Regions from separate parts of the Bacillus cereus group sp. Bce041 genome, predicted to be linked through region 2. Evidence: predicted binding sites of a transcription regulator. Region 2 holds the regulator's gene; the other holds the start of a gene.

Region 1 (9,270 bases), on a different contig from region 2:
AAACAGTATTCAAGGGTGCTGAGATGATGAGAAGCTTCAAACCTGATGTAATTATTGCATTGGGCGGAGGTTCAGCAATGGATGCAGCAAAAGGAATGTGGCTATTTTATGAATATCCAGAAACAAAATTCTTTGGAATCAAACAAAAGTTTTTAGATATTAGAAAACGTACATGTAAATTTCCAACACTAGGGCAAAAAGCACAATTTGTTGCGATTCCAACAACATCAGGAACAGGGTCAGAAGTGACACCATTCGCGGTTATTACAGATAAAAAAAACAATATAAAATATCCACTTGCTGATTATGAATTAACACCAGATGTAGCGATTATTGATCCACAGTTTGTAATGACAGTGCCACCTCATGTAACAGCAGACACTGGAATGGATGTGTTAACACATGCAATTGAAGCATACGTGTCTATTATGGCAAATGACTATACAGATGGATTGGCTTTAAAAGCCATTGATCTAGTATTTAAATATTTACCGAGAGCATATAAAAATGGAAATGATGAAGAAGCACGTGAGAAAATGCATAATGCTTCTGCAATTGCAGGTATGGCTTTTGCAAATGCATTTCTTGGTATTAATCATAGTTTGGCGCATAAGCTTGGACCAGAATTTCACATTCCACATGGACGCGCTAACGCAATCTTAATGCCGCATGTAATTCGCTATAATGCTATTAAGCCGAGAAAACATGCATTGTTCCCAAAATATGAGCATTTTGTGGCAGATGAACGTTATGCATATATTGCAAGAACATTGGGGCTGCCAGCAAGTACAGTGGAAGAAGGGGTAGAATCTCTTGTGCAAGCAATTATCAGCCTTGGAAAAAAATTGAATATTAATATGAGTATTGCAGGACAAGGAGTAAAACAAGAAGCATTTGAAAATGTTGTGGATGTCTTATCAGAAAGAGCATTTGAAGATCAATGTACACCAGCAAATCCGAAACTTCCATTGATTTCAGAATTAAAAGAAGTATATAAACAAGCATATAAAGGTGTGTAATAAGTTAAGTAGGTATAACTTTTTAAGTTCATAGATTTTGTATTTGATATTTGTAAATGTATTGTATATGGGTGTTAAGGGGAAATATATATTATAAATAGCTGTGTTTTAAATAGAACATCTAACAAAAATGCTGCCTAGATGACCTGTATGTAGGTGAGACGGGAGTGTACAAAAACTATGTCTAACTATAAGAAATTAAATCAAGTAATTGAAAAAAAGAGGAATTAATATCGCTTGTTAAGCAGTATGGATTCACTCATGAAAAGGTAATTTGTTATAGTAGAGAATTGGATTTATTAATATATGATTTGATGAAATCTAATAGAAACAATAAGTAAATCGAATTTATATAAAAAAGAAATAAAATATAAATATTTAAGATATTTTTAAAATAAAAAGCACTCTCCTATTTATAGGTGAGTGCTTTTTTATCTTAATTTCATCTATTTTGGTGAGGGATTTTTAAATGCTAAAAACTTATGCGTGATAAATCTCACAACATAAATGCACATATAATTTTACAATATAGTATGTAAGTTGATGGGAGGCTTTCTTTTTGATAAATCGTGATTATAATAAAAACCCATTTATTGTAATATGGGAGTTAACAAGAGCATGTGAATTAAAATGTCTACATTGTCGTGCTGAAGCTCAGCATTATCGTGATCCTTTTGAGTTAACATTAGAAGAAGGAAAAAAACTAATTGATGATATATATGAAATGGATAATCCGATGCTGGTTTTTACTGGTGGGGATCCATTAATGCGTTCGGATATATATGATATTGCTGAATACGCGGTGAAGAAAGGTATTCGGGTTTCCATGACACCCAGTGCTACTCCAAAAGTTACTAAAGAAGCGATTAAAAAAGCAAAAGATGTTGGGATTGCTAGATGGGCATTTAGTATAGATGGACCAACAGCTGAAGTACACGATCATTTTAGAGGAACAGAGGGGTCATTTAAATTAACAATGGATGCAATTCATCATTTAAATGAATTAAAAATCCCTATTCAAATTAATACAGTTGTTTCTAATTATAATTTGAGTGTACTTAAAGATATGGCAAATTTAGTAGAAGAATTAGATTGTGTGTTGTGGAGTGTATTTTTCTTAGTCCCAACAGGACGTGGTAAAGAGAAAGATATGATTTCACCAATTCAACATGAAAGAGTGTTCCGCTGGCTATACCAGCTAAGTAGAACTGTTTCTTTTGATATAAAAACCACAGCTGCTCAGCACTATAGACGCGTTGTTCTTCAAGAAAAAATGAAGGGAATTAAAAAGATAGATCAAATTATTCAATATAGAGATGTACTGATGGAAGGGATGACGGAAGGATTTAATGAATTTGGACGCGCTCCAAAAGGAGTAAATGATGGAAATGGAGTTGTATTTATTTCTCATATTGGAGATGTATACCCAAGTGGGCTATTGCCGATTAAAACCGGGAATATTAAATCAACACCGATAGCTGAAATTTATCGAAACTCTCCTGTTTTTCAAAGCCTTCGTAATCCAGACAATTATAAAGGCAAATGCGGTGTTTGTGAGTTTCGATATGTTTGTGGGGGATCTCGTTCTAGGGCATTTGCGATGACGGGGGATTACATGGAAAGCGAACCTTTTTGTGTATATGTTCCAAGAGCATTGCAAAAAAAGTGTAAGAATTGAGCATGTCCCTTTTTATAAATTTTTTTATTGTGTATTTCCAATATTTATGAGTAAATACTTTCTGCTCATAAATATTGGATTAGTGATAACGAATAATCGAAAAAAGCAAGGGAATTATATTTATTTTAGGCGTATAATACGTTGATTTGAGCTTCCGCGAAATGGAAGAGTCAAATCTCTTTTTTCGATTTCAAATCTTCCATCAACTAAAACATCCCCATAATGTAACAGCTCAATCATATCTTTGTTTTGTGAATTCTGTATCTCTTCTAGTGTATAGCCAGTGTAAATCCAAAGATTTTTGTTTAAACTTTTTACAGCTTTTGCAACTTCTTTGACCTCGATAGCTTGAAAAAATGGGTCACCCCCTGAAAATGTTACATCAGTTAGAGGGTTTTTGAAAATTTCTTTTATAATTTCTTTCACACTCATCTCGGTCCCATTATAAAGATTCCATGATTTGGGGTTATGGCAACCTAAACAATGATGCGGACAACCGGCAAAAAACACAACTGTCCGTAACCCTTCACCATCTACTACACTATCATGAATAATATTCATTACCTTCATTTATGTTTCACACGATCTGCTTCTTCACTACGCTTTGCATTGTTCCATTTTGACATGTCCCCCACAAGATATCCAGTAATACGGCGAATTCTTTCAATATGATGGTCTTCTATATTTCCACAGCTGGGGCATTCATTTTCAATAACTCCATTATAGTCACAACATTTACAACGATCCACCGGATGATTAATTGAACCATATCCTACTTCATACTGTGCCATTGCTTGAACAATCTGTTTTAAAGCCATTAGATTATGTGCTGCCGCCCCATCTAGTTCAATATACGTAATATGACCACCGTTGCAAAGAGCATGAAACGGTCCTTCTAAACGTATTTTATTAATTGCTTGAATAGGATAATAAACTGGAATATGAAATGAATTTGTATAGTAATCATGATCGGTTACACCTGTAATAGTTCCAAACTCAGCACGATCCTTTTTGATGAACTTCCCTGATAGTCCCTCGGCAGGAGTTGCAATTAAGGTGAAATTCAAGCAATGCTCTTCTGATGCTTGGTCCATCTTATTTCTCATAAAGGTAACAATTTCTTTTCCAAGTTGCCATGAATCTTTATCTTCCCCATGGTGTTTTCCTGTTAAGGCAACCAAGCATTCCGCGAGTCCAATAAAACCAAGGCTCAATGTTCCTTGCTTTAAAATCTCAGTAACTGAATCTTCTGGTTGTAGTTTTTCTCCATTGCGCCAAATCCCTTGTGAATATAGGAATTGAAAATCTCTTGCTTTTTTTGTGCATTGATAAGAATATCTTTCTAGCAATTGACGAATGCCAAGTTTGATATAATGATTTAAAGATTTGAAAAATCCCTCTTTTGAATCATTTATTAAAGCTAATTTTACTAGATTAATAGATGTAAATGATAAATTTCCTCTGCCAATTGCTGTCTCCTCACCATGAATATTAGACATCACACGAGTACGACACCCCATATAACATACTTCACTTTCTGGGTGCCCATTATAATACGCTGCATTAAATGGCGCATCTAAAAATGAAAAGTTAGGGAACAATCGTTTCGCTGTTGTTTCTAATGCAAGTTCAAATAAATCATAATTTGGATCTTTTTCTTCAAAATTTACGCCTTTTTTTAATTTGAAAATTTGAATGGGGAAAATAGGTGTTTCGCTTTTTCCTAATCCCGCTTGTGTTGCCTGTAGTAATTGTTTAATTAATAGCCTTCCTTCCTTTGATGTGTCCGTTCCGTAATTAATTGAAATAAACGGAACTTGTCCACCACCACGGCTATGCATACTATTGGAATTATGAATAAATGCCTCACATGCTTGATATGTATCGTTTTCTGTTTCTTTCCATGCAAACACTTCGATTTGTTCCTTTGTTAGCGGATAGTCTATTAACTTTTTTTTGTTTTTTTCAAATGTTTTCCTCACATAGGGTGCTAAATCTATATCAAACATGGCAAGAGATTGCCCACCATGCTGCATATTTTGATTAGCTTGAAGAATAATAGACGAGAGTGCTAATGCACTTTTAATATCTTGTGGTTGTCTCATATGGCCATGTCCAGTGTGGAACCCTTTTTTCAGCAATTGTGCTAAAGGGATTTGTGAACACGTGGTTGTTCCTGTTGCATAAAAATCTAAATCGTGTGGGTATAAAATATTTTGATTAATAGCTTTTTTTACTTGTTTAGAAAGCAAATGTTCCCTTACATAAAGTTTTGCGCTCTCTGATGCAAATGTTCCCATCATTCCCATTGGAGATCGACCATCAACATTTGCATTTTCTTGCATTAAGTCTTGATCGTTACTGTTTATAATTTTATCAAAAGTTGTCCATAAAGTATTTTTTTGCTGTTTTACATTGTCTGAGTTGTTCATCAAATTCACTCCTGCTCAATATATAGTATCTAACATCGATAAATGATACTATATACAGTGCGTTTCTGCAATGGTACTAATAAATGAAGTATGTAATCTTTTCTTTTTAGAAGAGACTAAATCTAGAAGTTTATCGTATTACCTTGCTCATAAAAAATGAAAAGATATAGAATGATTCAATTATTTATAGATAAAAATTCTTTTGTTTTAGGTTCAAAGAGTGAGGATATCAATAGAGAGTAAAAACACACTGAACAATGTTTTATTTTATAAAATAAAAGGTATAAAAATAGAATGCAGTGATTTCACTCACAGTATTTTTTAAAAACATAGTTTATCTTATAAGAGAAGAGTGAGTATGAGAAATTCATTATATTTTACTATTTGGGATGCGTATTCCCTAAATTGGTGGAGTATGATTACCAGTGGGGGGATTCTCTCACTGGTAAAGTTTTTTATCTATAAATTTAATGATATATATGCTACTTATTATCATTCTTACGTAACATTTTGATAAAAAATTAAATGTGAGGTGTGGAAGAATGAAGTTAATTATTCCAAAGCAGCATGGAGCTTGGGGAATGCTGCTTATTCCATTTGTTTTAGGTATTTTAACTGGTAAATGGACATGGTATCATATACCTCTTTTTTTAGCGTGGTTTTTTATGTATTTAGCTACATATCCCTTATTAATGTATGTAAAACAGCCGCGAAAGAAGTATTATTTATATTATTTTTTTCTTTACTTTGGTGAGGCTTGTATATGTACAGCTATTGCTCTTAGTTATGAATGGCGTATAGTTTACTTTTCTATTATTATGCTCCCGTTTTTTTGTATAAACATTTATTTTTCTAGCAAAAAAAATGAACGAGCCTTATTAAATGATGTATGTGCAATTCTTTTGTTTTGTATAGGGGGCATTATAAGTTATTACTTCACAATGAAAACAGTCGATAAAAATATATTGATAATAGCGACTATAACATTTTTATATTTTATCATTTTAGCCAAGAAGACTCCTTCCTCAAGGAACGCGAAGTGAGTAGGTGGGAGATGAATTGGCTTCGAACAAGGGATGGCAGAAGGCCATCTTAATTGTTCGACATACATAAAGTGTTACTTCACTATCTATCGAATGTACGTTCGGTATATGATGGTCATATACCGAAATGGAGGTGAATCAAATGATAATTAATAAAGCCTATAAGTTTCGTATCTATCCAAATCAAGCACAAACAATTCTAATTAACAAAACAATAGGTTGTTCTCGCTTTGTATTCAATCATTTCCTATCCCTATGGAATTACGCATACAAAGAGACTGGAAAAGGTTTAACATATGGTACATGCTCTGCCAAACTACCTGCCATGAAGAAAGAGCTTGTTTGGCTAAAAGAAGTGGATAGTATTGCGATTCAGTCGTCTATTCGCAACCTTGCGGATGCTTATACACGCTTTTTCAAAAAACAAAACAGCGCACCGCGCTTTAAATCTAAGAAGAACAACGTACAATCTTATACCACAAAACAAACAAATGAAAACATTGCCGTTGTAGGGAACAAAATAAAGTTGCCGAAACTAGGCCTTGTTCGATTTGCCAAAAGTCGCGAAGTAGAGGGGCGTATTGTAAATGCTACAGTTAGACAGAACCCTTCTGGTAGATATTTTGTGTCACTATTAGTTGAAACAGAAGTACAAGAACTTCCGAAAACACATTCTTATATTGGAATAGATGTAGGACTAAAAGATTTCGCTATTTTGTCAGATGGGACACACTATGAAAATCCGAAGTTTTTCCGATCATTAGAAGATAAGTTGGCGAAAGCACAGCGTGTTCTTTCTAGAAGAATGAAAGGATCTTCTCGCTGGAATAAACAACGAGTAAAGGTAGCTATAATTCATGAATACATATCAAATACTAGAAAAGATTACTTGGACAAAATTTCAACTGAAATCATCAAAAACCACGATGTTATCGGTATAGAGGATTTGCAAGTATCGAATATGTTAAAGAATCATAAGTTAGCAAAAGCAATTAGTGAGGTATCTTGGTCACAATTTCGATCAATGTTGGAATACAAAGCAAAATGGTATGGCAAACAAGTCATTGTCGTATCCAAAACATTTGCTTCCAGCCAATTATGTTCTTGTTGTGGATATCAAAATAAAGACATTAAAAATTTAAACCTACGTGAATGGGACTGTCCTTCTTGCCGTACACACCATGATAGGGATATTAACGCAAGTATCAATCTAAAGAATGAAGCGATAAGGCTTCTAACCGCAAGGACTGCGGGGTTAGCCTAATCAACTAGAAGTTCGATAGAACTCTTTACTTAGGAATCCCTCACTTCTAAACGAAGTGAAAGTGGGGGTAGTTCAATACAACAATAATAGTATTTAAATATTTTATCTTATATTTTTGATTTATGTGAGGGACACACCTTACGTACTACTCCAATGGTAAAGGTGTGTCCTTTAAAATATATAATTGAGCGGTATTGATTCTCGTATAAACTAGGTATTATTATATAATAATTATATAATGATAAATTAGTAATTTACAGTTTATCTCTACTTACAGCTTGTGTTTTTTAAGGAATGATAGTTAGGGCTTGTCTGCCTAATTGAACCCATGCTTCTTCAAAATCCTTCTTATCAATTGTTTTATTTTTTTCCGTATCTAATGGATCATTAATGTATACATATTGATCGGTGTATCCAGTTAATAAAACACTATGTTGACGGTATGTGACCTGTCTCTCACCCATATTTGTTTTCCAATTACGAAATTCATAATCAGGTAGTTTGCGAAAGCTTGCGTTTGTTAAAATCCAAACAGGGTGTTCTTTGTCAATTGCTTTATATAAATCCTCGGGATTACTTCCGGTTAAATCTATAATACAATTCTCTGATATGTATAATTTGGCTAACTCTAAAATCGGTTTAATATGCACACCTAAACCAGGCATATCTATGTCATACATATCTCCAACAAATCCTTCGTCCATATTCCCCATAAATCCATTGTTTTGAAAAGGTACATATTTAATATTTTCAGCTAACTCTAATTTATCAACGGATAGCCCGTTAAAGTTTAAAAGCATTGCTAAACTTGTAACTTCGCATCCACGTTCTAATTCTGGATTTTGTAGAATCAAAGGGACTTCTAAAGGATTATTCTTTTTAGAATATGATTTTTTTTTATCGAGTTTAACAAGTTTATCTATCTCATATGTTGTATTTTTAGCGCTATTATTTTCACCTTTATGGACTAGAGTTATTATACATAATACCGTGCATAAAATAATTAATAGATAAATATTTTTGTGTCGTTGCATTTTAGTATGTCTCCTTAATTAAATTGATACTTTAATTTAGTACGTAATGGGGTTGCAAATGTGTCAATATTAAAGTGTTCTCTTTAATTCGTTTTCAAAGGATTAAAACTCTTCTTAAACAATTATTAAGAAGAGTTTTTTAGATAAAAGTTATAAAGAATTAGTTTTAATTAACTAAGAAATTATGCAAAAAGAGTATTTGTCTATACATTCGTTATATGCTCGGCTAATACAGTAGCTTGTGCGTGGAGGGGGGCTGGAAATCCTAATGTAATCCCATTGTGTTCAGTGCATTCACCAATTGCATAAATTAATTTATCATTTGTTTGCATATACTTATTAACAACTATGCCACGTTTAACATGTAAGCCAGCTTTTTCTGCTAAATGTGTATTAGGTCGCCTACCAATAGGTATTACAATTAAATCATATTTTTTAATAGTGCCATCTTCGAATTGAATCCCCTCTGCGTATTCTGTACCTAGTATTTTAACCGTGTTTTTTTCCATGAGAAATTGAATTCCTTTTGCTTTTAGCTTGTTACATAGTGATGAACAATCCAAGATATCTTGTTTTGCCATTAAGTGTGAACTGAAATGAACTACGTGGACGTCTATTCCAAAATCAAATAATTTTTGTGCAATTTTTAGACCGAGCATGCCATTGCCAATAATAATAGCTTTCTTTGCATGCTTCTTAATATTTAATAGAAATTGGATTTCTTCAGTTGTTCTAAGTTTATTTACTCCAAATAATTGCAGTCCTTTAACGGGAAAAATAAAAGCAGTAGATCCTGTTGC
Region 2 (9,270 bases):
CTTGAAGATATTCATATGGTACTTGATAATAAAGCAGGAGAAAAAGAAATCTCTTTACAAGTTAATGTATTAAAACGTGCCTCTGTTATTGGAGATCCAAGTCGTTTGAAACAAATCTTTATTAATTTAATTAATAACGCAATCGTATATACACCGGCTGGAGGCGTTGTTTCAGTAGAGTTAGCGGAAGATAAATATAATGCTTATATAAAAGTATCGGATACTGGAATTGGTATTAGTAAAGAGGAAATTCCGCGTATTTTTGAACGTTTCTACCGGGTGGATAAAGCAAGAAGTAGAAATACTGGTGGTACCGGCCTTGGATTGTCGATCGTAAAGCATTTAGTTGAGGCGCATCAAGGTACGATTACAGTAGATAGTGAAGTTGGAGAAGGGACAACGTTTACAGTTGTTTTACCGAAATCAGCAACTGAAAAATAGGATGAAGGATGTTTACAATATATTAACAATGGCTTAATTAAATATTAATAAAGCTCTGTTAATATAATACATGAAAACCCCTTCATCCAAGGAGTAATTTTGGACGAGAATAGTTAAGCTGTTCTCGTCACTTCCCTTTATGCCAATATAAGTCTGTTTTATATATGAAAGAAAATAGCCGTTATTTTTCTTCTCTCTATTAGTCATGTTAATATAGAGAGAGGAAAGGAACGGTTTTTTTCTGTGAAAAAAATCATTTCAAATTTGTATGGGGAGGTTTCAATTTTGGAAAAAAAGGTCGTATTAGTAGATGGTAATAATATCGCGTATCGTGCTTTCTTTGCACTACCGCTTTTAAATAACGACAAAGGTATACATACGAACGCAATTTACGGTTTTACAATGATGTTAATGAGAATATTAGAGGAAGAAAAGCCAACTCATATGTTAGTGGCGTTTGATGCAGGCAAAACAACGTTCCGTCATAAAACGTATAGTGAGTATAAAGGAGGACGTCAAAAGACTCCACCTGAATTATCAGAGCAGTTCCCGTTTATTCGTGAGATGCTGGATGCGTTCAATGTACCGCGTTATGAATTAGAAAATTATGAAGCGGATGACATCATGGGAACGTTAGCGAAAGAAGCGAGTGAGCAAGGGGCGAGTGTAAAAGTTATTTCAGGAGATAAAGATTTACTTCAACTTGTTTCTGATAACACGCTTGTATGTATTCCGCGAAAAGGGATTACAGAAGTGGATGAATATACGAAAGAAGCTTTATTTGAAAAATACAGCTTATCACCAAAGCAAATTATCGATATGAAAGGTTTAATGGGAGACCAGTCAGATAATATACCGGGTGTACCAGGAGTTGGTGAAAAAACGGCAATTAAATTGTTAACACAGTTTGGAACGGTTGAAGAAGTGTATGAAAATCTAGATCAAGTAAGTGGGAAGAAATTAAAAGAAAAACTGGAAGAAAATAAAGAACAAGCTCTTATGAGTAAGGATCTTGCAACTATTATTACAGATGCGCCGATTACAGTTCATGTGGATGATATGGCGTATAAAGGATATGAAGCAAGTGATGTCATTCCAATGTTCGAGAGTTTAGGATTTACATCTCTTTTAAATAAATTAGGCGTTACGCCAGAAGAAACAGCTCCAGCTGAATTAGATGATATTACATTTGATATTGTGGAAGAAGTTACAGAAGAAATGCTTCAGCAAGATAGTGCGCTTATCGTTGAAGTACAAGAAGATAACTATCATAAAGCAGACATTCAAGGTTTCGGTATTCAAAATGAAAATGGATGTTACTTTATTCAGACAGACATTGCTCTTAAGTCAGATGCTTTTAAAGAGTGGCTTGCAGATGGAGAAATGAGAAAGCATACATTTGATGCGAAGCGTGCAATCGTTGCACTGAAATGGAATGGGATAGATATGCAAGGGATTGACTTTGATCTATTAATCGCTGCTTATTTACTTGACCCGGCTGATACAGATAAAGATTTCCGTACTGTAGCGAAAATGAAAGAAACGCATGCTGTGAAATCAGATGAAGAAGTTTACGGAAAAGGTGCGAAGCGTGCTGTTCCAGAGTTAAAGGTAGTCGCGGAGCATGTGGCTCGTAAAGTGCATGTATTATATGATGTAAAGCAAACATTCGTTGAAGAGTTAAAGAAGAATGAGCAATATGAACTGTTTACAGAGTTAGAATTGCCGCTTGCACGTGTATTAGCTGATATGGAAGTAAAGGGTGTAAAAGTTGATACAGAGCGTCTTCGTAATATGGGAGAAGAACTTGCGGGTAGATTAAAGGAAATGGAACAGGAAATCTATAAGCTTGCGGGAACAGAGTTTAATATTAATTCACCGAAGCAGCTTGGTGTTATTCTGTTTGAGAACTTAAACTTACCGGTTATTAAAAAGACGAAAACAGGTTATTCTACGTCAGCTGATGTACTAGATAAGCTTATGAATCACCATGAAATTATTCCAAATATTTTACATTATCGTCAATTAGGGAAACTAAATTCAACTTACATTGAAGGTTTACTGAAAGTTGTACATGAAGATTCATCTAAAATTCATACTCGCTTTAATCAAGTGTTAACGCAAACAGGTCGATTAAGTTCAACGGATCCGAACTTGCAAAATATCCCGATTCGATTAGAAGAAGGAAGAAAGATTCGTCAGGCATTTGTTCCATCAGAAGAAGGATGGATTATGTATGCGGCTGATTATTCACAAATCGAACTGCGTGTATTAGCTCATATTGCAAATGATAAAGGGCTAGTTGAAGCGTTCCAACATGACATGGATATTCATACGAAAACAGCTATGGATGTATTTGGCGTTGAAAAAGATGAAGTAACTTCAAATATGAGACGACAAGCGAAAGCTGTTAACTTCGGAATTGTGTATGGTATTAGTGATTATGGTCTTTCACAAAACTTAGGAATTACAAGAAAAGCAGCAGCGGAATTTATTGAAAAGTATTTAGAAAGTTTCCCTGGTGTACAAGAATACATGGAGGACATCGTAAAAGATGCGAAACAAAAAGGATATGTAGCTACATTATTAAATCGTCGCCGTTATATTCCAGAAATTACGAGTCGTAATTTTAACTTGCGTAGCTTCGCTGAGCGTACAGCGATGAATACACCAATTCAAGGTACTGCAGCAGATATTATTAAAAAAGCGATGATTATTATGGCAGATCGTTTAGAAGAAGAAGGATTACAAGCGCGTCTTCTTCTGCAAGTACACGATGAATTAATATTTGAAGCACCAAAAGAAGAAATCGAAAAATTAGAGCAGCTTGTACCTGAAGTAATGGAACATGCGATTGAACTTGCAGTTCCGCTGAAAGTTGATTATTCTTACGGTCCAACTTGGTACGACGCAAAATAAGGAAGTGATGAAATGCCTGAATTACCAGAGGTTGAAAACGTCAGACGGACACTTGAAAATCTTGTAACAGGAAAAACGATTGAAGATGTTATTGTTACTTATCCAAAAATAGTGAAACGACCGGATGATGCAGAAATCTTTAAAGAAATGCTAAAAGGCGAGAAGATTGAAAATATAAAGCGAAGAGGAAAGTTTTTGCTTTTATATGTAACGAATTATGTCATTGTTTCACATTTGCGTATGGAAGGTAAGTTTTTATTACATCAAGAGGATGAGCCGATTGATAAACATACGCACGTCCGTTTCTTATTTACAGATGGAACGGAATTACATTATAAAGATGTGAGAAAGTTTGGTACGATGCATCTCTTTAAGAAAGGTGAAGAAATGAACCAAATGCCTCTTGCTGACTTAGGTCCGGAGCCATTTGATGCTGAAATGACACCGCAGTATTTACAAGAAAGATTACAAAAGACAAATCGTAAAATAAAAGTTGTGCTACTGGACCAGCGTCTTTTAGTAGGGCTTGGAAATATATATGTAGATGAAGTTTTATTCCGTTCTCAAATTCATCCAGAACGAGAAGCTTCGTCTTTAACAGTAGAAGAAATTGAGCGAATTTATGAGGCTACCGTTACAACGCTAGGCGAAGCAGTAAAGCGTGGCGGAAGTACAATTCGGACGTATATCAACTCACAAGGGCAAATTGGTTCGTTCCAAGAACTCCTAAATGTATATGGGAAAAAAGGAGAGCCGTGCGTAACTTGTGGCACGATATTAGAAAAAACAGTTGTTGGCGGGCGAGGAACGCATTACTGCCCAATTTGTCAGCCTAGAATATAGAAAAGAGATAACATCGGATAGGCATTTGTCATATACATACAGCAGAGCTATGTATAAGGGAGGAGCTTACCGATGTACCTTTATTTATCTCTTATTTTATTAGCTTTTACATTAAGCTTAGATAGCTGTAGTGTAGGGCTAACATATGGTTTAAGAAGCGTAAGAATTCCACTAAGATCAATTATAATTATCGGAATGTGTTCAGCGGCTGTTATGCTTGTTTCAATGGGAATTGGACATATGATCGCGAAAGTATTTTCACCTGTTATCGCAACGCGTATCGGTGGGCTTGTTCTTATTGGAATAGGGATTTGGGTATTATATCAATTTTTTCGAAGTGAGAAAAAAGAAGAACCGAAGCAAGAGGAGAAGGTCTGGAAATTAGAGATTGCCTCGCTAGGGCTAGTGATTCAAATTTTACGGAAACCGACTGTAGCAGATTTTGATAAATCAGGCACCATTTCTGCAGGAGAAGCATTACTTCTTGGTATAGCTCTTTCTGTAGATTCATTTGGTGCCGGAATTGGTGCATCTTTATTAGGGTATGCACCCGCTATGATGGCGATATTAGTTGCAGTTATGAGTTCTTTGTTTTTATTTATTGGAATGAAACTTGGAACGGTTTTATCAAATATGAAATGGTTACAAAAATTTACATTCCTGCCTGGAGTATTACTCATCATTATTGGAATTTGGAAAATGTAAGTATGGGCGTGGAACATTAGTTTCGCGCCTTTTATTATGAGGAGGATTATTATGACAGTAGTAATTGGATTAACGGGAGGCATTGCAAGCGGAAAAAGTACGGTATCAGAAATGTTTCGTGAACTGAGCATACCAGTTATTGATGCAGATATTATCGCAAGAGAAGTTGTAGAGCGAGGAAAACCAGCATATAACAAAATAGTAGAAGTATTTGGAACGGAAGTGTTACAAGAGGATGGAGAACTAGATCGTCCAAAACTAGGAAGTGTCGTTTTCTATAATGAAGAAAAACGATTGCAGTTAAATAAAATTGTTCATCCTGCAGTGCGTGAGGAAATGAATAGGCAAAAGGAAATGTACATAAAAGAAGGTATGCAAGCGGTTGTGTTAGATATTCCTCTCTTATTTGAAAGCAAATTAACAAGACTCGTTGACCGCATTTTAGTTGTAGCGGTTAAGCCGCATACGCAATTAGAACGTTTAATGAAACGAAATAACTTTTCAGAAGAGGAAGCAACAGCTCGTATTCAATCTCAAATGCCGTTAGAAGAAAAAATGAAAAATGCAGATGAAGTGATAAATAATGATGGCACAATTATGGGAACGAAAACACAATTGCAGGTAATTTTAAAAAAGTGGAACATTATTGACTAAAAAATTGTGAAATTAATGAAAATGCTTAGTGACATATCCCCTTTTTGTGTTATACTATTATTGGGATTGGAGATAAATAGTATAACGCATTCAAGGGGGATAACATATTATGACTCGTGTGGCAATTAATGGATTTGGACGTATTGGGAGAATGGTATTTCGTCAAGCAATAAAAGAAAGCGCATTCGAAATTGTAGCAATCAATGCAAGCTATCCATCTGAAACGTTAGCACACTTAATTAAATATGATACAGTTCATGGCAAGTTTGACGGAACAGTAGAAGCATTTGAAGATCACTTATTAGTTGATGGAAAAATGATTCGCCTTTTAAACAACCGCGATCCAAAGGAATTGCCTTGGACAGATTTAGGTGTTGAAGTTGTAATTGAAGCAACTGGTAAATTTAATTCGAAAGAAAAAGCAATTCTTCACGTTGAAGCTGGAGCGAAAAAAGTTATTTTAACAGCGCCTGGTAAAAATGAAGATGTAACAATTGTAGTTGGTGTGAACGAAGACCAATTAGATATTACAAAACATACTGTTATTTCAAATGCATCTTGTACAACAAATTGTTTAGCGCCTGTTGTGAAGGTGTTAGATGAGCAGTTTGGAATTGAAAACGGTTTAATGACGACAGTTCACGCTTATACAAATGACCAAAAAAATATTGATAACCCACATAAAGATTTAAGAAGAGCACGTGCTTGCGGACAATCAATCATTCCGACAACGACAGGTGCTGCGAAAGCGCTAGCAAAAGTTCTTCCACATTTAAACGGAAAACTTCATGGTATGGCACTTCGTGTACCAACACCAAACGTGTCTCTTGTTGATTTAGTAGTAGATGTAAAACGCGATGTGACAGTTGAAGCTATTAACGATGCATTCAAAACTGTTGCAAACGGTGCGTTAAAAGGTATTGTAGAATTCAGCGAAGAGCCTTTAGTATCTATCGACTTTAATACAAATACACACTCAGCTATTATCGATGGTTTATCTACAATGGTAATGGGTGATCGTAAAGTGAAAGTACTTGCTTGGTATGATAACGAGTGGGGCTACTCTCGTCGTGTTGTAGATCTTGTAACGTTAGTTGTTGAAGAGTTAGCGAAACAAGAAAATGTGCAACACATTTAAGTGAATAAGGGAGGAGAGGGCAAGGCGATATTTGCCCTCTTTTTTTAATTTTTTCTGAAAAGGAAAAAAATTATATAAGTATATTTTAAAAAGTGGACATACCACGAAACGTTGTGATTACTGCATTTGTGAATCGTTTATTTTTTTTAGGGAAAAGTAAAGAGGAAAATATGACAGAAAATCGAAAAAACTGTTGTTGCAAAATGAAAATAAACAAAGTATACTAACACTCGTAAACTTAAGAGCTGAGGTACGTAGTCACTACTTAAAGGGTTAGGACCTCTCTGGACTAACTTTCCCCCGTGGTAGTGGAGCAAGCCAAATTGCAAATTAGTTTTCAATTCGAACAGTTAGAATAAATTTACAAGGGGGAACTGTAGAATGGATACTATGGATACGATGGGTCGTCACGTGATCGCTGAACTTTGGGATTGCGATTTCGACAAGCTTAATGACATGCCGTATATTGAACAATTATTTGTGGATGCAGCACTAAGAGCTGGTGCTGAAGTGCGTGAGGTTGCTTTCCATAAATTTGCACCACAAGGTGTAAGTGGAGTAGTAATTATCTCAGAATCACATTTAACAATTCATAGCTTTCCGGAGCACGGTTACGCAAGTATTGATGTTTATACTTGTGGGGATCGTATTGATCCAAATGTTGCTGCAGAATATATTGCAGAAGGTTTAAACGCGAAAACGCGTGAGAGCATCGAGCTTCCTCGAGGCACTGGTAGCTTCGAAATTAAGCAGAGAGAAACAAAAGCTCTTTAAAAAAGAACATAATTGATTTAAAATGTAAAGAGGTGTATAATGCACCTCTTTTTTAGTTTATAAAAAAGGGAAAATATAACGTACTCGTTAGTTGAATAAATTGGACTCTTGCAAATGAGGTAGTGCCCTATATACCATCTTATTTTTAAGGATGAGATGATAAAGTGATGCGCTGGAACTTAAAGTGGTAAGAGAGTTAGAATGAGTTATATAATATTGTATATATATTTTAGGTGAAGTGAGTAGAGAAAAATAAAGAGTATAGTGTAAAGGAGTGAATGAATTGCGTTGTCCATCCTGTTCTCATAATGGTACAAGAGTGTTAGATTCGCGTCCGGTAGACGAGGGGCGCTCTATTCGAAGAAGGAGAGAGTGTGAAAGCTGCTTAAGTCGCTTTACGACCTTTGAAAGGGTAGAAGAGTCACCTCTTATCGTTGTAAAAAAAGAAGGCACACGAGAAGAGTTTAATAAAGAAAAGATTTTACGCGGTTTAATTAAAGCGTGTGAAAAAAGACCAGTATCTTTAAGGCAATTAGAAGAAGTAACACAAAGCGTGGAACGTGAACTGCGTAATTTAGGTATATCAGAAGTGAAAAGTGATATGATTGGTGAAATTGTTATGGAAGAACTTCGCGATATTGATGATGTTGCTTACGTACGTTTTGCTTCTGTATATCGTCAATTTAAAGATTTAAATGTATTTATTGAAGAATTAAAAGATATACTGCAAAAAGAAAGAGAGTAGAAGTTGTATTTTATTCTCTTTACATACCGTAAGTAATAGGATAAGAGAGCTAGAAGCGCAAGCTAATAGCTCTTTTTCACTAAGAATTTATATAATGAAGATAGAACGAATGAAGTAGAGGATAGATTGGATGAGAGAAAGGAAAAGCAAGAATGGAAAAACAGTCATGGATGGAGCTATTGCCGATTGATCGTTATAAAGTAAGTGCGAAAGGACTACTGCACAATTACGACCGAAAAGTGTTAACGATGTTGTATCAGCCGTTAATAGGTAGTAGAGCTTTTAGCTTATACATGACACTATGGGGAGAGCTTGAGCAAGATCGTGTATTTGGAAAAGAGAATACGCATCATTCCCTTATGGTGACTATGCAAATGCAACTTCCTGAAGTATATGAGGAACGAGTAAAGTTAGAGGCAATTGGGCTTTTGAAGGTATATATTAAGAAAGAAAAAGATATTCGAATGTTCATATATGAGTTGCAACCACCTTTATCTCCGAAGCAGTTTTTTGATGATATTGTTTTAAGTATCTTTTTATACAATCGATTGAGCAGGACAAAATATAATCAAGTAAAGCAATATTTCTTAGAAGAAGAATTTGATTTTGCTTCTTATGAAAATGTTACGCGTTCTTTCAATGATGTGTTTGGTTCGTTTAATCCAGGACAACTTGAGCATGCGCAAGAAGACCTTCGTATTCCAAAAACGACAACTATGCCAAGTAACGAGAAGGGAGACGCTCCGAAAGTTTGGAATGATTTCTTTGATTTCTCTTTATTTGTAGATGGATTGTCCGCTCTTGTTCCTAAAAAGGCGATTACAGATCAAGTGAGAGACTGCGTTATAACACTTGCTTACGTGTATGGTGTAGATGTGTTATCGATGCAAAATATCGTTCTTGGTGCAGTGACAGAGATGCAAACAATTGATATGGAAAGGCTTAGAAAAGGAGCGCGCGATTGGTATCAATTTGAAAATGGTCAAGCATTACCGGTATTAAGTGAAAGAGTACAGCCTCATGCTGCACGTACGATGAAAGAGAAAGAGCC

What was found. Region 2 encodes NrdR, which represses ribonucleotide reductase genes. Its sites were predicted from a motif close to AACACNATATATNGTGTT; they were not measured.
Region 1: a site for NrdR is predicted at 5,174-5,191, ahead of ACUN13_RS29225 (anaerobic ribonucleoside triphosphate reductase). Genes of this name have one in related genera too.

The regions. Positions count from the first base shown of each region.
Region 1 covers NZ_JBQXON010000020.1:30,954-40,223, forward strand. The annotation lists gene adhE (bifunctional acetaldehyde-CoA/alcohol dehydrogenase) at 1-1,019, shown strand, start outside; partial or broken gene ACUN13_RS29210 (Spo0E family sporulation regulatory protein-aspartic acid phosphatase) at 1,200-1,360, shown strand; gene ACUN13_RS29215 (TIGR04053 family radical SAM/SPASM domain-containing protein) at 1,579-2,697, shown strand; gene nrdG (anaerobic ribonucleoside-triphosphate reductase activating protein) at 2,818-3,267, opposite strand; gene ACUN13_RS29225 (anaerobic ribonucleoside triphosphate reductase) at 3,264-5,129, opposite strand; partial or broken gene ACUN13_RS29230 (YwiC-like family protein) at 5,672-6,160, shown strand; gene tnpB (IS200/IS605 family element RNA-guided endonuclease TnpB) at 6,315-7,436, shown strand; gene ACUN13_RS29240 (C39 family peptidase) at 7,724-8,470, opposite strand; gene ACUN13_RS29245 (FAD-dependent oxidoreductase) at 8,674-9,270, opposite strand, start outside.
Region 2 covers NZ_JBQXON010000001.1:819,020-828,289, reverse strand. The annotation lists gene phoR (sensory box histidine kinase PhoR) at 1-441, shown strand, start outside; gene polA (DNA polymerase I) at 727-3,360, shown strand; gene mutM (DNA-formamidopyrimidine glycosylase) at 3,373-4,203, shown strand; gene ytaF (sporulation membrane protein YtaF) at 4,276-4,908, shown strand; gene coaE (dephospho-CoA kinase) at 4,960-5,562, shown strand; gene ACUN13_RS04280 (glyceraldehyde-3-phosphate dehydrogenase) at 5,672-6,700, shown strand; gene speD (adenosylmethionine decarboxylase) at 7,091-7,474, shown strand; gene nrdR (transcriptional regulator NrdR) at 7,758-8,219, shown strand; gene ACUN13_RS04265 (replication initiation and membrane attachment family protein) at 8,372-9,270, shown strand, end outside.